One region of the Rhodococcus cercidiphylli genome, then DNA from elsewhere that is predicted to be linked to it. Evidence: predicted binding sites of a transcription regulator. Region 1 holds the regulator's gene; the other holds the start of a gene.

Region 1 (7,196 bases):
GCGACTGGACAAGGCTCGTACCGACGACGCGTTCGCCGCTCTCGAACGCGATGTCGCCCGCGCCGAGACGGTAGTGGCCAATCGCCGGGCGGCGGTGCCGACCCTCGAGTTCCCCGAGTCGCTTCCGGTCAGTCTCCGCAAGGACGACATCGCAGCCGCCATCGCCGAACACCAGGTCGTCATCGTCGCCGGTGAGACCGGTTCGGGTAAGACCACTCAGATTCCCAAGATCGCTCTCGCACTGGGCCGCGGAATTCGCGGTTCGATCGGCCACACTCAGCCTCGACGCCTCGCTGCCCGCACGGTGGCCGAACGCATCGCCGAGGAGGTGGGCGAGCCCCTGGGTGAATCCATCGGCTACAAGGTGAGATTCACCGACCAGTCCTCGGATTCGACCCTCGTCAAGCTGATGACAGACGGCATCCTGCTGGCGGAGATCCAGCGAGACAGACTGCTGCGACAGTACGACACCCTGATCATCGACGAAGCGCACGAGCGCAGCCTCAACATCGACTTCATCCTGGGTTACCTGGCGCAGCTTCTCCCCCGGCGTCCCGACCTCAAGATCGTCATCACCTCGGCGACGATCGACCCCGAACGGTTCGCCCAGCACTTCGCGCGGGACGGCGTGCCTGCCCCGATCATCGAGGTCTCCGGTCGCACGTTCCCGGTCGAGATGCGCTATCGGCCACTGACCGTCGACGCCGGGGACACCACGATCGATCTCGACCCCGTCGACGCGACCTGTCAGGCCGTCGACGAGCTGATGGCCGAGGGCGACGGCGACATTCTGGTGTTCCTGTCCGGTGAACGCGAGATTCGCGACACCGCCGACGCCCTGAACGATCGCAATCTCCGCAACACCGAGATCGTTCCTTTGTATGCGAGACTCTCTGCGGCCGAACAACACCGAGTGTTCTCCCCGCACTCGGGCCGACGCGTGGTGCTCTCGACGAACGTCGCGGAAACATCGCTGACGGTCCCCGGCATCCGCTACGTGGTCGACCCCGGTACCGCTCGAATCTCGCGATATTCGTTGCGCACCAAGGTGCAACGACTCCCCATCGAGCCGATCTCCCAGGCGTCGGCGCGGCAGCGGGCCGGCCGCTGTGGCCGCGTCGCCGACGGCATCTGCATCCGGCTGTATTCCGAAGAGGATTTCGAGTCGCGTTCACAGTTCACCGAGCCGGAGATACTGCGCACCAACCTGGCGTCGGTCATCCTGCAGATGACTGCACTCGGGCTGGGCAAGATCGACGCGTTCCCGTTCGTCGAACCGCCCGATCCGCGCAGTATCAGGGACGGAATCGGACTGCTCGAGGAACTCGGGGCGCTGAAGCCGGCCACCAAGGACGGCACTGCAGAGCTGACCCCGATCGGCCGGGAACTCTCGGCACTGCCGGTCGATCCTCGGATGGCTCGGATGCTCGTCGAGGCCAACGGCAACGGCTCTCTTCGCGACGCGTTGGTGGTCGTGGCGGCCCTGTCGATTCAGGACGTTCGCGAGCGGCCCGCCGAGCATCAGCAGGCAGCGGACGAGAAGCATGCACGCTTCGCAGTCGAGAACTCCGACTTCCTGGCGTACGTGAAACTGTGGACATATCTGCGCGAGCAGCGAAACGAATTGTCCTCCAACCAGTTCCGACGCATGTGCCGAACAGAGTTCCTGCACTACCTACGTATTCGTGAGTGGCAGGATCTGCACGGCCAACTGCGTCAGATCACCCGCGGGCTCGGGTGGACGGTGCCCGACGCCGATTCCACCGAGACCGCCCTGCATCAGTCGCTGCTGTCCGGACTGCTCTCGCACGTCGGGCTCAGGGAGGGGGACAAACGCGAGTTCCTCGGCGCGCGCGGAGCTCACTTCGCGATCTTCCCGGGTTCGGGTCTGTTCAAGAAGCCCCCGCGGTGGGTCATGGCCGCCGAACTGGTCGAGACCGGACGCCTGTGGGGCCGCATGGCCGCCCGCATCGAACCGGAATGGGCCGAGCGACTCGCACCGCACCTGGTCAAGCGGACGTACTCGGAACCGCATTGGTCGATCAAGCGTGAATCCGCGATGGCCTACGAGCGGGTGACGCTGTACGGCATTCCGTTGGTGACGCAACGTCCGGTGAACTATCACCGTATCGACCCCGAGGCGTCCCGAGAGCTGTTCATCAGACATGCGCTGGTAGAGGGCGAATGGAAGACCCAGCACGCGTTCTTCCACAAGAACAGGGCGCTGCTCGACGACGTGGGTGAACTCGAACATCGCGCCCGACGGCGCGACATCGTCGTCGACGACGACGCTCTGTTCGACTTCTACGACGCCCGTATCGCCCCGGAGGCGGTCTCGGCACGACACTTCGACACCTGGTGGAAGAAGGCCCGCAGGCAGGATCCGGCCCTGCTCGACTTCACCACCGACACGGTCGTCAACTCCGACGCGGCCTCGGTACTGACCGGCGCGTATCCCGACGCATGGCGACAGGGCGAGATCCAGTTTCCGCTGACCTACCAGTTCGAGCCGGGCACGGCGGCCGACGGAGTCACCGCACGAATTCCGATCGCTCTGCTCGCTCAGGTACAGCCGGTGGGCTTCGACTGGCTGGTCCCTGGGATGCGCGGCGAGTTGGTGGCCGCACTGATCAAGACGCTTCCGAAAGCGTTGCGCCGCAATGTCGTGCCGGCCCCCGACTTCGCAGCCGCGGCATTGGCGGTCATGCGGCCCCGCGCCGAAACGTTGGTGACGGCATTGGCCCGTGAGCTCTCGCGGGCGGCCCAGTGCCACATCACGGCGAAGGACTTCGATGTTGCGGCACTCCCCGAGCACCTGAGAATGACGTTCGCGGCCGTCGACCCGTCCGGAAAGGTGTTGGGCAGCAACAAGGATCTGACCGCTCTGCGTACCGGTTTGTCCGGTGAGGTCGGCCGCCAGGTGGCCAGCGCGGTGGGCGACGCCGAGCGTGCGCCCTCGCTGGCGTGGACCTCGAGCACGCTGGGACGGTTGGAGTCGACCGTCACCCGAGATGTGGGAGGCCAGAAGGTCACCGGCTATCCGGCTTTGGTGCCGGAAGGACCGGGCGTGGCGGTTCGAGTCCTGAGCACCCCTGCTCAGCAGCGGGCAGCGATGCGTTCCGGAACCAGGGCTCTGCTGCTGTCGACTGCGCCGAAGGGCACCAAAGCACTGTTGGCCGGATTACCGACGGCGGAACGGCTTGCCCTCGGCCAGAATCCGTACGGCGGAGTCGATGCACTGCTCGAGGAATGCCGGGTTCTCGCGGTCGAGGAAGCAATGGACGCGCACGGTGGACCGGTACGAGATCCCGAGGCTTTCGACAAGCTCAGGGCGCTCGTGCACGCGGAGGTCCCGCAGCGTACCGCCGCGGTCCTCGCCCTGGTTCGTCCTGTGCTGACCGCTGCCCTGGCTTTGTCGGCGCAACTGCAATCAGCCTCGGGTGAGCCGGCAGACGATGTTCGGGAGCAGCTCGACGGCTTGATCTTTCGCGGATTCGTCACCGAGTTCGGTTCTCGCAGATTGGCGGACCTGCCGCGCTATCTCGCGGCGGCGACGAAGCGGTTGGCCACTCTGCCGAGCAGCGCAGGCCGTGACGCGGCGGCGATGGATGTACTCGATCGGGTGTACGCGTCGTACGGACGACTGCTGGATTCGCTTCCGGAGAGCAGAAAGAACAGTTCCGGGGTGCAGGAGTTGTTCTGGATGATCGAGGAGCTGCGCGTGGGACTGTTCGCCCAAGGGATTCGTACGGCGTATCCGGTCTCCGAGAAGCGTATCGAGAAGGCGATCTCGGACCAGAGCCGCTGACGGGCGGAACTGTCAGTCGATGTCGGCGGACTCGCGGTGCTTACGCAGTTCGTGGATTTCCTTCTCGAAGTCCTCGGCCGAACTGAACGAGCGGTACACGGAAGCGAAGCGCAGGTACGCCACTTCGTCCAGATCACGGAGCGGACCGAGAATGGCCAATCCCACCTCGTTGCTGGGGATCTCCGCTGATCCCGCTGCACGGATTGCGTCCTCGACCTGCTGTGCCAGCAGGTTGAGCGCATCGTTGTCGACATCTCTGCCCTGGCACGCGCGTCGAACTCCCTTGACGACCTTCTCGCGGCTGAACGGCTCGGTCACGCCGCTGCGCTTCACGACTGCAAGCACTGCTGCCTCGACGGTCGTGAAACGACGACCGCACTCCGGGCAGGAGCGACGCCGCCGGATTGCCTGTCCCTCGTCCATCTCACGCGAGTCGACCACGCGTGAGTCGGGATGCCTGCAGAACGGGCAATGCATGAGGGACCCTCCGTCGTAGCCGATGCTCCGACGACGAGCACGCACATCGGGGCAGTCCACCGAGGATACTCAGCCTTCTCGAACCCGACGGGGGCGGTGGTCATCTGCCGGTCGTGTACTCGACGAGAGCTCCGTCGTGCACTTCGACCACACCGGCCGGCTGCACACCTGCATCGGGTGCGACGGCTCGCAGGTTCGCGATGCCGATCAGACCACCGGCCACGACGACCACTGCGAGCATCCACAACACCAGCGATCGCAGTCGAACCGGCTGGCTCGCGAAGTGCGCGGAGGTCGCGTCGAACTCGCGATCGGCCTCCTCACGATCGGTGACGTCGGTCCACGACGGGTCGAGGACCGGAACGCACGGTGCGCTCTGCGTACGGGGCACCGTGGTGACACCGTGCATCCCGAGGGGACTCCGCAGAACGGGACGGGCCCGGCGACGACGCTCGACGACGGTCGACCGGGCACGGACACCGGCGGCGGTGGGGCGATCGGTGATGATGGTCATCGGAACCTCGACTTCGCTCGTTGGATCGATTGTTCGATCAGGCGTTCGATGGACGCTTGTTCGAAGTTCTATCACGAGCCTCCGACAAAGTCTGCAGAAAACGCGACACGAGTCGAACAGATGTTTGATTCAACAGCTGATACACGCTAGATTCGTGTCAGAAACCACACGCCACACGAGTCGACACCATCAACTCCAGTCCGCGCAGACCTACCCCGCAGACCGGATCCCAGGACACCAGCAGGAGGCCGACAGCATGAAGGACGAGACCTCGACGAGGTCGACCACGCGTTCCACGACGACGGGTTCCAGGACGACCGGAGCCAAGGCCACCGCCACCAAGGCCGCAGCAGGAAAGTCGGCTGCGGAACCCACGTCAAAGGCCATGGAGGTCGGCACCGACATCAGTGCGGGTCTGACCGAGCGGCAGCGGAAGGTACTCGAGGTCATTCGCGCGTCGGTCACCGAGCGCGGCTACCCGCCCAGCATCCGCGAGATCGGCGATGCGGTCGGTCTGACATCGACCTCTTCCGTTGCTCACCAGCTGCGCACCCTCGAGCGCAAGGGCTTCCTCCGGCGCGACGCCAACCGTCCCCGTGCCGTCGACGTCCGGGGTCTCGACGAGGTGCAGGCCGACCAGGCTGCCGCCGCGGTCGACGGTTCGCCCGCGTCCGAGGAACAGGATCGGTTGCCGACCCCGACGTTCGTGCCGGTGCTGGGCCGGATCGCCGCCGGCGGTCCGATCCTGGCCGAAGAGGCCGTCGAGGACGTGTTCCCGCTCCCCCGCGAGCTGGTCGGTCAGGGCTCTCTGTTTCTGCTGAAAGTGGTCGGCGAGTCGATGATCGACGCGGCCATCTGCGACGGCGACTGGGTGGTGGTTCGTCAGCAGTCCGTGGCCGACAACGGTGACATCGTCGCTGCGATGATCGACGGGGAGGCCACCGTCAAGACGTTCAAGCGGTCCAAGGGCGAGGTGTGGCTGCTGCCGCACAATCCGCTGTTCGAGCCCATTCCGGGCAACAACGCCGCGATCCTCGGCAAGGTCGTGACCGTGATGCGCAAGCTGTAGAGATCGTCACGGCAGTGACATGCGAAGGGCCGCAGCACATGTGCTGCGGCCCTTCGCGTTCTTCGGATCAGCGGATCACAGATTCAATCCGCGGCCGATGATCTCCTTCATGATCTCGGTGGTGCCGCCGTAGATGGTCTGCACACGGGAGTCCATGTACGCCTTGGCGATCGGGTATTCCTTCATGTAGCCGTAGCCACCGTGCAACTGCAGGCACCGGTCGATCAGTTTGACCTGGTTCTCGGTGGTCCACCATTTCGCCATGGCAGCTTCTTGGACGGTCAGCTTGTCTTCGTTGAGCAGTTCGATGAACTTGTCCACCATGATGCGGGTGGCGGTGGTCTCGGTGGCCAACTCCGCCAACACGAATCGGGTGTTCTGGAACTTGCCGATCGACTTTCCGAAGGCCTTACGGTCGCGGCAGTACTGGATCGTCATCTCGAGCGCGGATTCCATCGCGGCGGCCGCGACGACGGCGATCGACAGGCGTTCCTGGGGCAGATTCTGCATGAGGTAGATGAAGCCCATGCCTTCCTCGCCCAGCAGGTTGGCGGCGGGCACGCGCACGTCGGTGAAGCTGAGTTCGGCGGTGTCCTGAGCCTTCATGCCGATCTTGTCGAGGTTGCGGCCGCGCTCGAATCCGGGCATGTCGCGTTCGACGACCAGCAGGCTGAAGCCCTGTGCGCCCTTCTCGGGGTCGGTGCAGGCCACGACGATGATCAGGTCGGCGTTGATTCCGTTGGTGATGAACGTCTTCGAGCCGTTGAGCACCCAGTCGTCGCCGTCACGGACAGCCTTGGTCTTGATGCCCTGCAGGTCGCTTCCGGTGCCGGGCTCGGTCATCGCGATCGCGGTGATCAGTTCGCCGGAGCAGAATCCGGGGAGCCAGCGCTGCTTCTGCTCGTCGTTGGCAAGGTCGATGAAATACGGCGCGACGACGTCGTTGTGCAGGGTGAAGCCGATACCGCTGTATCCGCCGCGGGTGGTTTCCTCGGTGACGATGGCGTTGTAGCGGAAGTCCTTGACTCCGCCGCCACCGAATTCCTCGGGCGCTGCCGTTCCGAGGAAGCCCTGCTTACCGGCCTCGACCCAGACGTCGCGGTCGACGATGTTCTGCTCTTCCCACTTCGCATGGTTCGGCGCTACGTGCTGATCGAGAAATTTCCGGTACGACTCCCGGAACAACTCGTGCTCGGGCTCGAAAAGTGTGCGTTCCACGCAGATCTCCTTGTTCGGTGCATACCGACATCGACCTGTGAACGGTGTCATTCGCGGTCGTCGGTACGACTGACATCACGCTCCAACAGTACGTTCGGGACGTCACGGAG
Region 2 (7,196 bases), on a different contig from region 1:
GTGCCGGTACGCGCCGAAGTAGCCCGACTCCCAGTTGGAGCACGAGACGACGCCGAAGCGCATCGCATCGATATCGGCGTCGTTGGCCGGTGCGGTGTGCGTCGTCCCGACGGCCGATGCCGCGTCGTTCGTCCGGAAGTCGTAGAAGTACGTGGTGTCAGCGCTGAGCCCGTCGACGTCGACCTTGACGGTGTGGTCGGTGGCGGGGCCGGTTTCGACGGTTCCGGAGGCGACGATGTCACCCATGTCCGCGCTGCGGGCAACACGCCACGTCACCGATACCTGCGGGCCGACGCCGGAGCCCGGGGTCGCGTCGGGCGTGGGGGTGATGCGGGTCCAGAGCACGATCGCGTCGGGCAAGGGATCTCCCGACGCCACCCCGTGCAGAAAGCCGCGGTCACTGCCCTGCGCGTGGGCGATCGCCGGCAGTGTCGTGGCGACTCCGGCCACCGCGACGGCCACCGACGACGAGCGAAGAAACGTCCTTCTGGAAAGCGCAGACTCAGCGTGCATCGGGTCAGTCCATGCGATGGATGGTCGGTGGTCAAGTAAGGCGCGCCTGGGTCGGCCACAGTGTTCACCGGCCGGCCATGTGCCGGACGCTGGTTTGCCTTCGTCGCTGCGGGAGAACACTCCGGGAATGGACGCTCTGTGGTTGTTCGGTGATCAGCTCGGCCCGCACTTTCACTCCGTGGACGAGAATGCGGATCGAGAAGTGCTGATGATCGAGTCCAGGCGCGTGTTCCGGCGTCGGAGATACCACCGACAGAAGCTGCATCTCGTGTTGTCGGGGATGCGGCACCTCGCTGACGAGTTGGGTGATCGCGTCACCTACCTGCAGACCGAGACGTATCGCGAAGGGTTGGCCGAGTACGGCAAGCCCGTGGTGGTGTTCGAGCCCACCTCGCACGCGGCGGAGAAGTTCGTCGCCGCCTTGCACGAGGAGGGGCTGGTCTCGGAGATTCTGCCGACGCCGATGTTCGCGCTTCCCCGCGCCGATTTTGCGGAGTGGGCAGCCGAGCGTGGCACCTTTCGGATGGAGACGTTCTACCGCGAGCAACGCAAGAAGTTCGGTGTACTGATGGACGGTTCCGAACCGGTCTCCGGAAAGTGGAACCTCGACGCCGAGAATCAGTCACCGCCGCCGAAGGGACGCCTGACGCTGGGCGTGGAGGAACCGTGGTGGCCGACCGAGGACGCGATCGACGAGCAGGTGCGCGCCGACCTCGACGACTGGGACCTCGACACGGTCGGCGTGGACGGACCTCGCGTGTTCGCGGTGACTGCTGCTGAGGCGTCGGATGCGTTGGCGCACTTCGTGAACTATCGCCTGTACGACTTCGGCAAGTACGAGGATGCCGTGATGGCTGACGACTGGACGATGTCGCACTCGTTGCTGTCGGTGCCACTGAACCTCGGCCTGCTGCAACCGCTGGACGTGGCGCACGCCGCCGAGGACGCCCACCGAGACGGCACACCCTTGGCGAGCGTCGAAGGGTTCGTGCGGCAGATCCTCGGTTGGCGCGAATACGTGTGGCATCTGTACTGGCATCTGGGACCGGAGTATCTCGAGCGAAACAAGCTCGAAGCCCATGAGCCACTACCGGATTGGCTGACGGAGTTGGACGGTGATGCCGTGGTGGCGAAATGCCTGTCCAGCACCGTCGACGGCGTGCGTGATCGCGGGTGGGTGCACCACATCCCACGACTGATGATCCTGGGAAACTTTGCGCTGCAACACGCCTGGGATCCGCGAGCGCTGACCGAGTGGTTCGCCACGGCTTTCGTCGACGGATTTGCCTGGGTGATGCCGGTGAACGTCATCGGCATGAGTCAACACGCGGACGGCGGGGTGATCGCAACCAAGCCGTACGCCTCGGGCGGGGCGTACCTGAACCGCATGACCGACTACTGCAAGCCGTGCGAATTCAACCCGAAAAAGCGACTGGGCGACGACGCCTGCCCCTTCACCGCCGGTTACTGGGCATTCGTGCACCGGCATCGAGAGATGTTGGCGCTCAATCACCGTACGGCGCGGCAGGTGTCGTCGATGAACCGATTGAGCGACTTGGAGCAGGTGCTGGAACAGGAGCGGCAACGCGAGGTGTACTGACGCATCAGGAAACGCACCGACGTTCGGGTGCATTTGTCACAGCAAATTGGCCGAGACGTGCGATCTTCGGGTGCCGCGGGTCCTCTACCATGACGCACCGACAGGTTCGGGTTCTCGAATCCTTATGCAGGGCAATAGTTTTCGATTGCACTATGGTTGCCAGTCGAACGCACGTTCGATACACTTGCTTCCATGACCACGGAGATCTGGCAACTGAGCGAGAGCGAACTGCTCGCCGACGCCGCCGCGGTCTCCCACCGAATCCAGTTGTTGGAGGCCCGCCGGATCTCTCTCGTCGGCGAGATCGACACCCGCGTGAGCCGAGAGAAACTCGGCTTCCCCGGACCCGCCGGCTGGCTGACCTCCACCACCCTGCTCTCACCGTCCAAAGCCACCAAGATCGTCGCCCTCGCCCGCGGCATGGCCGCGTTCCCCGACATCGCCGACGCCGTGAACACCGGCGTCATGACCATCGACCACGCCGCGCTGATCCTCACCTTCGCCGAAACACCACCGGAGAACCTCCTGGAAGAGGGTCGCGTTATGGCCCGCGCCGCCTTGATCAAGGCTGCGACAGGACCCGACGCGCGCACCGGTCGGATCCGTGCAGCGATCACCAGACTCGAAGACAGCTTCGGCAACAAGAAACCACCCTCCGAGAACACCGACCGCAACGAACTCTTCGCCTCCACAACCCTGAACGGGCGGCTGGTGTTGAAAGGAGATTTCGATGCGATCACCGGAGAAAAGCTGCTCACCGCCCTCTCCCCGCTGACCGAACCCCACCCCGCCGCCGACGGAGCCGGGACACTCAAAATCGCAGACGATCGCAGCCCCGCCCGGCGCAGAGCCGACGCCTTCGGACACATCCTCGACCAGTATCTCGCCTCCAGTGATCGCCCCATCGAAGGCGGAGAACGCCCCCACCTGAACCTGCACATCCGGTTACAGGACCTCACCGACCTCCAGAACTGCGGAGGCGAAGACGACATCACCGACGACGAAACCTCACGCGCAGCAACAGAATCCGACACCGACACAGTCGATCCCGTCGACATCAACACCGGTGGCCCGATTCACCCCGACACGGCAGAACCGGACGCGGCGGATGAACCCGAGGCCGGCAGCGCTGCGGGAGCGGCCGCTGATCGCGGCGCGTATCGAGACTTGTTCGGCGACGGCGCTTCGGTCGGGTGGCTGCCGTGGATGGGACCGCTCTCCCGCAACACCTCCCGCCAGTTGGCCTGTGATTGTGTTCTCACTGCGATCGTGATGGACGAGAACGGCAACCCGTTGAACCTCGCCCGCACCGCCCGCACCGTCACCGCCAAACAACGCAGAGCTCTCACCGCCCGCGATCACGGCTGCGCGTTCCCCGGCTGTGGAAAACCCGCCGCCTGGACCGAAGGACACCACATCTGGCATTGGGGTGACGGCGGACCCACCGACATGAACAACCTCGTCCTACTGTGCGGATTCCATCACCGACTGATCCACCATTCGGATTGGGAAGTGTTCATCGGCACCGACAACCACCCGTGGTTCGTACCACCGGCAACCGTCGACCCCTACCGACAACCCAGACCGTCCCACGCCCGAGCAGGCCCCCACATCGCGTGAGCCTCAGGAAAGACACCAGCCCCGCACCGAGAACACGGTGCGGGGCTGGAAAAGATTGTTCGACAGACTCATTCGAGTGAAGCAAGGATCGGTCACCGCGGTCGTGCCACATCACCTCGAGCAGGTGCTCGAACGGGAACGTCGCCGCGAGATGTACTGACCTAGTTTGCGTCGAGCTTCGCGACAGCCTCGTCGATCATCGGCACATATCGCTCGAGTGCCCACGGCACCGTCAGCGGATTGATGATGGACGATCCGGTGACGAACGACTGATCCGTCGGCGCCACGACCGAACCGCGGGACACGGCCGGGATCTGCTTGTAGGCAGGCTGATTCTCGGTGTCGGTGCGGTTCTGCGGATCCGAGTAGAAGGTGAAGATCAGGTCCGAGTCGTTCAACAGATTCGCGTTCTCCAACCCGATGACCGCCGAGTCGGTGCCCTCGGTCTCGTCGAGCGTGTTCACCACCGGATCGACCTGCAACCCGAGTGCTCGCACCATCGCGACGCGTTGCTCGTCGGCAAGAAACACTCCCAGCGTCCCGGGCCCGGTGTTGTAGATGTACGAGAAACTCACCCCGGCATATTCGGGGTGCTCGCTGGTGGCGTCGGCGAAGCGGCCCTTGATCTTCTCGATCTCGTCCGCCGCCTTCGCTTCCTCCCCCATGGCCTTGCCGATGACGGTGATCTGGTCTTCCCAGGTGATCGTCCACGGCTGCTCCTCGTACGCGACCACCGGTGCGAATGCGCTCAGCTTGTCGAACTGATCCTGCGTGACGCCGGACCACGGGGCCAGAATCAAGTCGGGTTCGAGGGCAGCAACGGCTTCGATGTTCAATTCGGTTCCACCGGTGAACTGTTGGGGAAGTTCGGCACCCAACTCGGTCACCGCGTCGTGAACCCACGGCAGATACCCGGTGTCGTCGGCACCCCACGAGTACTCCTCGACGCCGACGGGCACGGTGCCCAGCGCGATCGCCGTCTCGGCCGAGCCCTGCCCCAGAGTCACGATGCGCTCCGGCTTCTCGGTGATGACGGCCTGACCCAGAGCCGAATCGATGGTGACAGCGGCAAAGTCGCCGCCGCCATCCTGTTCGGGCTCGGCAGTATCGGCAGAGGAGCACGCCCCCACCACCAGGGCCGCCACGGCAAGCGTGGACAGCAGGGTTGCACGGCCGGTAGTGCGTCGACCGGCCGGTGACACTGAGAACATGGTTACCTCTCGACGAACCAGCGGGAATCAAAGTAAGACTAGGCTAACCTACAAGATCCGTTCAAATGCGCTGCCCGGCGGCCATTCGCTACGGTGGGTCGCATGAGCCTTCCTCGTCCAGCACCCGACCGGACCGCCGTCGTGACCGGAGCATCCTCGGGCATCGGGGCCTCCATCGCCCGCGAACTCGCCTCCCGGGGCTACGGCGTCACCCTCGTCGCTCGGCGAGCCGACAAGCTCGAAGACTTGGCACAGGAGATCCGAGCACGGGGAGTCCGAGCCGAGGTGCTCGCAGCAGACCTCTCCGACCGCAGCGCTCGCGCCGAACTGCTCGGCCGCATCACCGAACTCGGCCTCATCCCGGACATCCTGATCAACAACGCCGGACTGTCCACCCTCGGACCGGTCGCAGAATCGGACCCGGCGGCGGAAATGAACATGATCGAGGTCGACGTGGTCGCCGTTGCGGACCTGTGCACCCGATTCCTCCCCGGCATGGTCGAGCGCCGACGCGGCGCACTGCTCAACGTCGCCTCGACTGCCGCGTTCCAACCTCTGCCCGGACAGGCCGGCTACGGCGCGTGCAAGGCATTCGTGCTCTCCTACACACAGTCGCTGACCGGTGAACTGCGCGGAACCGGCGTCACCGCCACCGCACTGTGCCCCGGACCCGTACACACAGGATTCGGCGAGGCCGCAGGGTTCGCGAAAGACGATGCAGAGAAGGCACTTCCACCCACCATGTGGGTCGAGGCGGACACAGTCGCCAAGACTGCCGTCGACGACATGACCAAGGGGCGCATGGTGTCGATTCCGGGAGCGGCAAACCGCATCGGATCCATCTTCGCGCAGATCACACCGCGAACGGTGTTGGTGCCCATGCTCACTCGCATTCACCCCGGCCTGGGCAAGAACGCCCGCAAGGGAGCCTCGTCATGAGTCGCGAACTCACCGTCTCGGACAGCATCGTCGTCGCTGCCGATCCGAACACGCTGTACGCCGCGATCAGCGACCCCACGCGCATGGGTGAGTGGAGCCCGGAGAACAGAGGTGCCACCGTCCACGAACCCCGCGAGAGTGCCTACGTGGGAATGGTGTTCGACGGAACCAACAAGCGCGGCCGGGCGAAGTGGGTCACGCGCTGCACCGTCACCGCGGCCGATCCTGGCAAGACCTTCGAGTTCCGCGTCCATGCCATCGGCAAGAGCGCTCCGAAGATCAAGGGCGCGAACGCAACCTGGCGATACGACTTCGAATCGGTCGCAGGTGGCACGAAAGTGACCGAGACCTGGACCGACGACCGGACGAAGTGGCCCGACGCGCTGGCTCTCGTGTTCGACAAGATCGTCACCAGCGGTAAGACGTTCCCGCAGTTCCAGCGTCGCAACATTCGCAAGACGCTGGAGAATCTGCAGAAGGTTTGCGCCTGATTCTCAGGCCTGCCGGGTGTACAGGCCTAAAACGCACGACGCCTGCCCGGCATGCTGAAGGTCGTCGGACACCACCGACACCAGCCGTGCACCCAGCGTGACCGGCGGGTCCCAGTTCTCGTCGACGATTCGATCCAGATCGTCCGTCGAGATACTGCTCAGGTACGCAACCGTTTTCGAGTGCACGGCATCGTGGTACTCGCGCAGGAGTTCGGCGCTGGAGGTGACCTCGGCGACGTCCTCTGACGACTGGCCGTACCCGATATCGGACCGGTCGAACGGGAGACCGAAGCGCTCGAACCACGAGTCGGAGTTCCACAACTGCTCGCTGCCTGCCACTCCGGCGATGTGGTCGTCCTGCACCCGCGTCAGGTGCCACAGCAGCCACGCAATGCTGTTGGCCTCGGAGTCGGGCCGGTAGGTCAACGCTGCGGCGGGGATGTCGTCCAGTACCGAGTGGACGAGTTCCTTGATTCGGCCGAACGCGTCGGTGAGCAGTTCGTTGTGATTCATGCGATCCGTTTCTCCTGTGACAGCACTGATGACCACTCATGCATACCCCCGATGGGGCCGCAGGGAACATCGGGGCGGTCCGAGCGCGTTGGACCGGATATGACTGCTCCAGCGATTGTGTACACCCGCACCGGCGATTCGTCCGTCCTCGAACTGAAAGATCGCGAGGTGACCGAGCCCGCCGCAGGCGAAGTTCGGGTCCGCATCATGGTCTCGGGCGTCAATCCGACGGACTGGAAGAACAGGACCGGCTCGGGGCCGGGTGAGAAGCTGGCATTCGACGAGGTGGTACCGAACCAGGACGGTGCC

The links. Region 1 encodes LexA, which represses DNA repair genes until DNA is damaged. Its sites were predicted from a motif close to CGAACANNTGTTCG; they were not measured.
Region 2: the regulator LexA is predicted to act here: its motif matches at 2,278-2,291, upstream of R3P95_RS13130 (HNH endonuclease signature motif containing protein).

The regions. Positions count from the first base shown of each region.
Region 1 covers NZ_JAWLKE010000001.1:479,610-486,805, reverse strand. Annotated here, with positions in the region: gene hrpA (ATP-dependent RNA helicase HrpA) at 1-3,808, shown strand, start outside; gene nrdR (transcriptional regulator NrdR) at 3,821-4,285, opposite strand; gene R3P95_RS02325 (hypothetical protein) at 4,386-4,799, opposite strand; gene lexA (transcriptional repressor LexA) at 5,185-5,868, shown strand; gene R3P95_RS02315 (acyl-CoA dehydrogenase family protein) at 5,944-7,086, opposite strand.
Region 2 covers NZ_JAWLKE010000004.1:546,193-553,388, reverse strand. Annotated here, with positions in the region: gene R3P95_RS13140 (alkaline phosphatase D family protein) at 1-513, opposite strand, end outside; gene R3P95_RS13135 (cryptochrome/photolyase family protein) at 641-2,113, shown strand; gene R3P95_RS13130 (HNH endonuclease signature motif containing protein) at 2,306-3,733, shown strand; gene R3P95_RS13125 (iron-siderophore ABC transporter substrate-binding protein) at 3,895-4,944, opposite strand; gene R3P95_RS13120 (SDR family NAD(P)-dependent oxidoreductase) at 5,047-5,883, shown strand; gene R3P95_RS13115 (SRPBCC family protein) at 5,880-6,374, shown strand; gene R3P95_RS13110 (mycothiol transferase) at 6,378-6,887, opposite strand; gene R3P95_RS13105 (NADPH:quinone reductase) at 6,987-7,196, shown strand, end outside.